One region of the Streptomyces sp. NPDC058291 genome, then DNA from elsewhere that is predicted to be linked to it. Evidence: riboswitches for the same ligand, from Rfam matches in the RefSeq annotation. Region 1 holds a riboswitch; the other holds the start of a gene.

Region 1 (4,609 bases):
AACGGCACCACCAGCTTCGAGCGCACCAACTACTTCGAGACCATGCCCGCGCACCAGCTGGAGCTCGCCCTGTGGCTGGAGGCCGACCGCATGGGCTCGCTGCTCACCGCGCTCGACGACGAGTCGATGGAGAACCAGCGCGACGTCGTCAAGAACGAGCGCCGCCAGCGCTACGACAACGTCCCCTACGGCACGGCCTTCGAGAAGCTGACCGCTCTGGCCTACCCGGACGGCCACCCGTACCACCACACGCCGATCGGCTCGATGGCCGACCTGGACGCGGCGACGCTGGAGGACGCGCGCGCGTTCTTCCGCACCTACTACGCGCCCAACAACGCGGTGCTCTCCGTGGTGGGCGACATCGACCCCGAGCAGACGCTCGCCTGGGTCGAGAAGTACTTCGGCTCCATCTCGGGCCACGACGGCAAGCCCGCGCCCCGTGACGGCGCACTGCCCGACGTCATCGGCGAGCAGCTCCGTGAGGTCGTCGAGGAGGAGGTGCCGGCCCGCGCGCTGATGGCCGCCTACCGGCTGCCGCAGGACGGCACGCGCGCGTGCGACGCCGCCGACCTGGCGCTCACCGTCCTCGGCGGCGGCGAGTCCTCCCGCCTGTACAACCGGCTCGTGCGCCGCGACCGCACCGCTGTGGCGGCCGGTTTCGGCCTGCTGCGGCTCGCCGGTGCGCCCTCCCTGGGCTGGCTGGACGTGAAGACGTCCGGCGACGTGGAGGTGCCCGTCATCGAGGCCGCCATCGACGAGGAGCTCGCCCGGTTCGCCGAGGAGGGTCCCACCGACGAGGAGATGGAGCGCGCCCAGGCCCAGTTGGAGCGCGAGTGGCTGGACCGGCTCGGCACGGTCGCCGGCCGTGCCGACGAACTGTGCCGGTTCGCCGTCCTGTTCGGCGACCCGCAGCTGGCTCTGACCGCCGTCCAGCGCGTGCTGGACGTGACGGCCGAAGAGGTGCGGGAGGTCGCCAAGGCCCGACTGCGCCCCGACAACCGCGCGGTGCTCGTCTACGAGCCGACCGCCGCCGAAGCCCCCGCCGACCAGGACGAGAACGAGGAGGCGGCCCGGTGACCGAGCTCGCCACGATGGACTTCCACCCCCAGCCCGCGGCGGGCGAGGCCAAGCCGTGGGCGTTTCCGGCGCCCGAGCGCGGCACGCTGGACAACGGCCTGACCGTGCTGCACTGCCACCGTCCCGGCCAGCAGGTCGTGGCCGTCGAGGTCATCCTCGACGCGCCCCTGGACGCCGAGCCGGCCGGTCTCGACGGCATCGCCACGATCATGGCGCGCGCCTTCTCCGAGGGCACCGACAAGCACTCCGCCGAGGATTTCGCCGCCGAACTGGAGCGCTGCGGCGCCACTCTGGACGCGCACGCCGACCACCCCGGCGTCCGCCTCAGTCTCGAGGTGCCGGCCTCGCGCCTGGCCAAGGGCCTCGGTCTGCTCGCCGACGCGCTGCGGGCACCCGCGTTCGCCGACAGCGAGGTGGAGCGCCTCGTCCGCAACCGTCTGGACGAGATCCCGCACGAGCTGGCCAACCCCGCCCGGCGCGCCGCCAAGGAGCTCTCCAAGGAGCTGTTCCCGGCCACCGCGCGCATGTCGCGCCCGCGCCAGGGCACCGCGGAGACGGTCGAGAAGATCGACTCGGCCGCCGTCCGCGCCTTCTACGACCGGCACGTCCGCCCGGCCACGGCCACCGCCGTCGTCGTCGGCGACCTCACCGGAGTCGACCTCAAGGCGCTCCTGGACGACACCCTGGGCGCCTGGACGGGCTCCTCGGCAGAGCCGCGGCCGGTGCCGCCGGTGACCGCCGACGACGCCGGCCGGGTCGTCATCGTGGACCGCCCCGGCGCCGTCCAGACGCAGTTGCTGATCGGCCGGATCGGCCCCGACCGGCACGACCGCGTGTGGCCCGCCCAGGTGCTCGGCACGTACTGCCTCGGCGGCACCCTCACCTCCCGCCTGGACCGGGTCCTGCGGGAGGAGAAGGGCTACACCTACGGCGTGCGCGCCTTCGGGCAGGTCCTGCGGTCCGCCCCGGACGGCTCGGGCGCGGCGATGCTCGCCATCAGCGGCTCGGTGGACACCCCCAACACCGGTCCCGCGCTGGACGACCTGTGGAAGGTGCTGCGCACCCTCGCCGCCGACGGCCTGACCGACGCCGAGCGGGACGTGGCCGTGCAGAACCTGGTCGGGGTGGCGCCGCTGAAGTTCGAGACCGCCGCGGCTGTGGCGGGCACGCTCGCAGACCAGGTGGAACAGCACCTGCCCGACGACTTCCAGGCGACGCTGTACCGGCAACTGACGGCGACGGGCACGGTGGAGGCCACCGCGGCCGCCGTGAACGCCTTCCCGGTGGACCGGTTGGTGACGGTCCTGGTGGGTGACGCGGCACAGATCAGGGAGCCGGTCGAGGCCCTCGGCATCGGCGAGGTGAAGGTCGTCTCCGCGGAGTAGTCCGGCAACGGCACGCGCGTGTGGGGGCCCTGGTCGACGCAAGCGTCACCAGGGCCTCCGTGTGAGGGAATTGAACCCGTGATGTGTCCGAATTGCGGCGGAGTCCCCCATCTGCCCTGTGGGATGCGCTACAAAAACCGGGATTCGTTTGAGGAGGGAAACCCGGGCCGTTTAGCGTCATCCGGGCTGTTCGTCAGGCAGTGCGCCGCAGCCGCGGCACCGGACAGTCATCGCCGAGTCCCCGCATGGCGCGAGCCAGGGGAGCCGGGGACCCACTTGTGAAGTCCCTGGGGTGAATCGGACGCCCGCGCGAAGGCGAGGGGGTCCGTAGGAGACCTTCCTGCTCCGAACCCGTCAGCTAACCCGGTAGGCGAGAGGGAAGGAAAGGACACCCCTGACTTCATGGCGTTCACCTGCGCCACCGGGAAGCATCGTCGGCCCAGCCGGATGCAGCGCACCACCGCCCGCGCGGCGGGCGTCGCGGCCCTCACCACCACCGGCGTGATGGCGACCGTCGCCTCCGCCCCGGCCTTCGCCGCCGAGCCCACCCCCGAGCAGACCGGCCTGATCCCCGTCGTCACCGCCGGCGAGGCCGTCGTCGAGCAGCTCGACGACCAGGTCGCCGTACAGAAGCAGGCCGCCTTCGAGGAGGCCGCCCGCCAGGCCGCCGCCAAGAAGGCCGTCGAGGAGCGCGAGGCACGCGTGCGTGCCGCTCGCGAGGCCGAGCGCAGGCGCCTGAACACCTTCGTGATGCCGATCACCGGCTCCTACGTCTCCACCGGCTACCAGGCCAGCAGCTCGCTGTGGTCCTCCGGCAGCCACACCGGCATCGACTTCCACGCCGCCAGCGGCACCACCGTGCACGCGGTCGGCTCCGGCACCGTGGTCGAGACCGGCTGGGGCGGGGCGTACGGCAACCAGGTGGTCATCCGGATGAACGACGGGACGTACACCCAGTACGGCCACCTGTCGTCCATCGAGGTGTCGGTGGGACAGCAGGTCACCCCGGGACAGCGCATCGCGCTCTCCGGCGCCACCGGCAACGTCACCGGCCCGCATCTGCACTTCGAGGCCCGCACCACCCCGGAGTACGGCTCGGACATGGACCCCGTCGCCTATCTCCGCGGGCACGGCGTGAACGTCTGACGACGCCTGACGGCAGATCGTCCGGCCCCGGCCCTTCGGCCGGGGCTTTACCGTTTCCCGGGGCATGCTGTCCAAAAAATATCCATGGATTCCGGCCCGCCATCGGAAATTCCCGTTCATTGCAATAGAGTCGCTGAACGCACGTCAATCGTCGACGTTTCACGGGGATTAAGGCGGAGGTCCGTCATGCGTATTCCGGCGCACTCGGTGTGCACGGCCGTCCGGGACGACATCGTCGCGGGTGTCTACGAGCGCGGCAGCCGCCTCACCGAGGAACTCCTCGCCCGCCGCTACGGCGTCTCCCGTGTTCCCGTCCGGGAGGCGCTGCGCACGCTGGAGGCCGAGGGCTTCGTGGTCACGCGGCGGCACGCGGGCGCGTGCGTGGCCGAGCCGACCGAGCAGGAGGCCGGCGACCTGCTGGAGATGCGGATGCTGCTGGAGCCGTTCGGCGCCTCCCGGGCCGCCCAGCGGCGCACCGAGGCCCACCTGAAGGTGTTGCGCGGGCTCGTCCGGCTGGGCCAGGAGCGGGCCAGAAGGGGCAGCAGCGACGATCTGCGCTCCTTGGGAGGCTGGTTCCACGAGACGCTCGCCCAGGCCTCCGGAAGCCCCGCCCTGACCTCGATGCTCACCCAGCTGCGTCACAAGATCGCCTGGATGTACACGGTGGACGCCCCGGCGGACCCGGTGGAGTCCTGGGCGGAGCACGGCGCGATCGTGGACGCGGTGACGCGCGGGGACGGGGAGCGCGCCCGGACGATCACGGCGCTGCACACCGAGCGTTCGACGTCGGCGCACCGGCTGCGCTTTTCCGGCGCAGCGGACCGCGCCGACCGTGTGAGAACTTCGCAACCTCCCGTAAACATGTCGGGTCTGCGGCATTAACACGGGGGCCGTATACAAAGAAGGGGATAATTCGCGGGAGATTATTTCCGCTGCCCGGGAACGGGAAATGTGAAGGGCTCGCCCGATAATTCGGGCGAGCCCTTCACTGAATACGACGA
Region 2 (4,609 bases), on a different contig from region 1:
GCGCGGAGCTGCCCGCTCGGCCCGCCCCCGGCGAGGACCTCATCTCCGGCCTCATCCGCGCCTCCGACCACGGCGAGCACCTCACCGAGAACGAGGCCGCCGCGATGGCCTTCATCCTGCTGTTCGCCGGGTTCGAGACGACGGTCAATCTCATCGGCAACGGCGCCTACGCCCTTCTCACCCACCCGGAGCAGCGTGAACGGCTGCAGAGGTCGCTCGCCGAGGACGGCGGCGACGGTGGTTCCCTGCTGGAAACCGGAGTCGAGGAACTTCTGCGCTACGACGGCCCCGTGGAGCTGGCGACCTGGCGGTTCGCGACCGAACCGCTCCGCATCGGCGGACAGGACATCGCGCCCGGCGATCCCGTCCTCGTCGTCCTCGCGGCGGCCGACCGTGACCCGGCGCGCTTCACCGACCCCGACGTGCTCGACCTCTCCCGCCGTGACAACCAGCACCTCGGTTACGGCCACGGCATCCACTACTGCCTGGGCGCCCCGCTGGCCCGGCTGGAGGGCCGAACCGCGCTGGCCACCCTCCTCACCCGGCTGCCCGACCTCCGACTGGCGTCCGATCCGGCCGAGTTGAGGTGGCGGGGCGGACTCATCATGCGGGGACTGCGCACGTTGCCGGTGGAGTTCGCGCCGCGGCGGTCGGAGACGCGATCCGAGCAAATCTGACCGGATGTCAGCCGGAGTGTGACCGTTCAGCGGAGCAAAGGTGACCACTCCTCAACTCTGTGATCTTCACGTGATCTGCGCGGCATGAACTTGTGACAAGTGATCGTCTGCCGATACGTTCACTCGTCAGCGCGACGGGCCGGTCTCGGGTCGCCGCGCCGGTACTGCTGTCCAGAGAAAGGCCCCTCGCATGCTCTCCGGGAACGGTCGACACCGTCGCCCCCGTCAGGCTCCGGCCCTCCTCGTCGCGGCCGGAGTGACCGGCTCCGCCATCGCCATCCCGCTGCTGGCCGCCTCCGGCGCGAGCGCAGCCGACGGCACGGTGTGGGACAAGGTGGCGCAGTGCGAGACCGGTGGCTCGTGGAGCGCCGACAAGGGCGGCGGCGAGTACGGAGGCCTGAGTCTCAGCCAGCAGGACTGGGAGGCGTACGGAGGGCTCGACTACGCGGCCAGGCCCGATCTGGCCAGCCGCAACCAGCAGATCGCGGTGGCGCAGAAGGTGCTCGCGGCCGACGGCGTCGGCGCGTGGGGGACCTGCGGGCTGACCTCCGGCCTCACCAAGGACAACGGCGCGCTGGACGTGGACACGGGCCTCGCGGACGGCTCCTCCGGCTCGTCCTCCTCCGGACTGTCCGACCTCACCAAGGGGCTGTCGGGGTCCTCGGGCCCGTCGTCCTCCCCGGACCCGTCGGGCTCCTCCGACGCGTCGGGCGACGGTCCGTCCGCCTCGACGGGATCGTCCGACTCGTCCGCCGATCCCTCTGGTTCGCCCTCGGGGTCCCCTTCGTCCTCTTCGCCCTCTTCCTCCGCCGCCGCGGACGACTCCATCGGCTCCGGTGCGGGCAAGGGCTCGGCCGACGCGGGCGGCGGACGGGCGGCCGACGGCTCGCCCACGGTCACCCCGGAAGCGGACGACTCGGACAAGTCGGGCCAGGAAGTGGGCTCTTGGAGCCTCGTCGACACCGGCTCCCTCGGCTCCGGCCGGCACCGCGGGTCCACCGCCGAGGAGAGCACGACCAAGGGCGTCACGGACCTTTCGACGAACGGAGTCGCCACCGTCGCCACCGCCGGCGGCGGCCGGCACGCCGCGGCCACCTACGTCGTCCGGGAGGGCGACTCGCTCGTCTCCATCGCCGACTCCCTTGGCCTCGACGGCGGATGGCGCGCCCTCTATGCCGAGAACAAGGACCTCATCGGCGGCGACCCGAGCGACATCACCCCCGGTCAGACCCTCGACACAGGGGTCCAATAGGGCGCAAAACCCGGTAAAAACAGCGGGAGTTCACGTCACGCTTCGCGCCGAATGTCCGGTTTGGTGAAAGTGTGGGATGAGTCTCAGAAGCCCTGATCGTCTTTGAAATTCGGCGGATCACGTGTCTACGGTCGAGGCCGCTCGGCAACCCGAGCCCCGGTCGTCGCAACGCCGAATCCTGCCAGTGGCGGCCCGGGAACAGTCGTCGCGTCAAGCGCCGTAGGCAGGAGCGGGGGACCCAAGGTAAGCGCCGGCGCCGGCTGTCGAGGCTGGTCCGGCTTGGGGTGAAGTCACCCCTCCAGGGAGCACGGCTCCCACGGAGGAGTGACCGGGCAACTCACACGGCCCGAACCCGACAGCTCACCTCGTAGGCGTCGGTGAGGGGATCCACCATGCTGTTTTCCGCCAAGGGCAAGCACCGTCGTCCGTCCAAGGCCACCCGCGCCGCCGCTCTGGCCGGCGTCACCGGTGTCGCCATCGCCGCTCCGCTGATGGCGGCCGGCAACGCCTCCGCCGCCACCACCTCCGAGTGGGACACGGTCGCCCAGTGCGAGTCCGGCGGCAACTGGTCCATCAACACCGGCAACGGCTACTACGGCGGCCTGCAGTTCTCCGCCTCGACCTGGGCCGCGTACGGCGGCACGCAGTACGCCGCGCAGGCCAACCAGGCCTCCAAGTCGCAGCAGATCGCCGTCGCCGAGAAGGTGCTCGCCTCCCAGGGCAAGGGCGCCTGGCCGGTCTGCGGCACGGGCCTGTCCGGCGCCGCCTACAACAGCAGCAGCGCCGACTCCTCCAGCTCCTCGGGCTCCAACTCCTCCGGCTCCTCGGGCTCCTCCAGCTCGTCGAACAGCGGCAGCAGCACCCGCTCGACGGAGAAGCAGAGCGCCTCCCGCTCCACCGACCGCCCGGCGGCCTCCAAGACGGTCACCACCCCGACCGGCGAGAAGGTCAAGAAGGGCGACGGCGAGTACAAGGTCGTCAAGGGCGACACGCTCAGCTCCATCGCCGAGAAGCACAAGGTCAAGGGCGGCTGGCACAAGCTGTTCGAGCTGAACAAGGACATCGTCGAGGACGCGAACCTCATCTTCCCGGGGCAGCAGCTGCACCTGAAGTGACACCCGGCTCCCCGAGAGACCACAGCGCCCTCACAACCGAGGTCGGCACACTGAAGACCTCGTGAGGGTCGCCCCCCGTCCCCACGGGCTCCCCGCTCCGGTGCGTGTTCCCCCGTACGCACCGGAGCGGGGTTTCTCTTTGCTCGTTCGCCGTCCCCCGGCAACTTTCTCGGCCACCCCCTTTGTTCCGGGCGTGAACAATAGGTACGGTCTGTCTGTCCACGGGACGGTCGGTCGGCTGCCGACGGCCCGGGGGCGGTTAGGCTCTAGTCGCAAGGCTCATCCGAGGCCGTCCTGGCCCGCGGGCCCCGCACAACCAGCGTCACATCCCAAGAAGGAGATGCTCGTGCCGTCCATCGACGTCGTCGTAGCCCGGGAAATCCTGGACTCCCGAGGCAACCCCACGGTCGAGGTCGAGGTCGGCCTCGACGACGGCAGCACGGGTCGTGCCGCCGTTCCGTCCGGCGCTTCCACCGGCGCCTTCGAGGCCATCGAGCTCCGCGACGGCGACCCCAACCGTTACCACGGCAAGGGCGTCGAGAAGGCCGTCCTCGCCGTCATCGAGCAGATCGGCCCGGAGCTCGTCGGCTACGACGCCACCGAGCAGCGGCTGATCGACCAGGCCATGTTCGACCTGGACGCCACCGACAACAAGGGCTCGCTCGGCGCCAACGCCATCCTCGGCGTCTCCCTCGCCGTCGCCCACGCCGCCTCCGAGGCCAGCGACCTCCCGCTCTTCCGCTACCTGGGCGGCCCCAACGCGCACCTGCTGCCGGTGCCGATGATGAACATCCTGAACGGCGGTTCGCACGCCGACTCCAACGTGGACATCCAGGAGTTCATGATCGCTCCCGTGGGCGCGGAGTCCTTCTCCGAGGCCCTGCGCTGGGGCACCGAGGTCTACCACACGCTGAAGAAGGTCCTGAAGGGCAAGGGCCTGTCCACCGGCCTCGGCGACGAGGGCGGCTTCGCCCCGAACCTCGGCTCCAACCGTGAGGCCCTCGACCTCATCCTCGAGGCCATCAAGGAAGCCGGCTACGCGCCGGGCGAGCAGATCGCGCTCGCGCTCGACGTCGCCGCGTCCGAGTTCTACAAGGACGGCAGGTACGAGTTCGAGGGCAAGTCCCGCTCGGCCGCCGAGATGACGGAGTACTACGAGGAGCTCGTGGCGGCCTACCCGCTCGTCTCCATCGAGGACCCGCTGTTCGAGGACGACTGGGCCGGCTGGAAGGTGCTCACCGACAAGCTGGGCGACAAGGTGCAGATCGTCGGCGACGACCTGTTCGTCACCAACCCCGAGCGCCTCGCCCGCGGTATCGAGGAGGGCGCGGCGAACGCCCTGCTCGTCAAGGTGAACCAGATCGGCTCGCTCACCGAGACCCTGGACGCCGTCGAGCTCGCGCAGCGCAGCGGCTTCAAGTGCATGATGTCGCACCGCTCCGGCGAGACCGAGGACGTCACCATCGCCGACCTCGCCGTCGCCACCAACTGCGGCCAGATCAAGACCGGCGCCCCGGCCCGCTCCGAGCGCGTCGCCAAGTACAACCAGCTGCTGCGCATCGAGG

What was found. A riboswitch is a leader RNA that binds a small molecule or an ion and turns the genes downstream of it on or off. The one in region 1 is predicted to bind cyclic di-AMP.
Region 2: it holds a riboswitch for cyclic di-AMP, as region 1 does, so the genes downstream of both, ACFVYK_RS30830 (transglycosylase family protein) here and ACFVYK_RS14105 (M23 family metallopeptidase) in region 1, are expected to answer to the same signal.

Annotation. Positions count from the first base shown of each region.
Region 1 covers NZ_JBHVYK010000022.1:27,209-31,817, reverse strand. The annotation lists gene ACFVYK_RS14115 (M16 family metallopeptidase) at 1-1,077, shown strand, start outside; gene ACFVYK_RS14110 (M16 family metallopeptidase) at 1,074-2,462, shown strand; cyclic di-AMP (ydaO/yuaA leader) riboswitch at 2,684-2,850, shown strand; gene ACFVYK_RS14105 (M23 family metallopeptidase) at 2,865-3,608, shown strand; gene ACFVYK_RS14100 (GntR family transcriptional regulator) at 3,795-4,490, shown strand.
Region 2 covers NZ_JBHVYK010000084.1:22,426-27,034, forward strand. The annotation lists gene ACFVYK_RS30820 (cytochrome P450) at 1-677, shown strand, start outside; gene ACFVYK_RS30825 (transglycosylase family protein) at 868-1,929, shown strand; cyclic di-AMP (ydaO/yuaA leader) riboswitch at 2,135-2,318, shown strand; gene ACFVYK_RS30830 (transglycosylase family protein) at 2,322-3,044, shown strand; gene eno (phosphopyruvate hydratase) at 3,385-4,609, shown strand, end outside.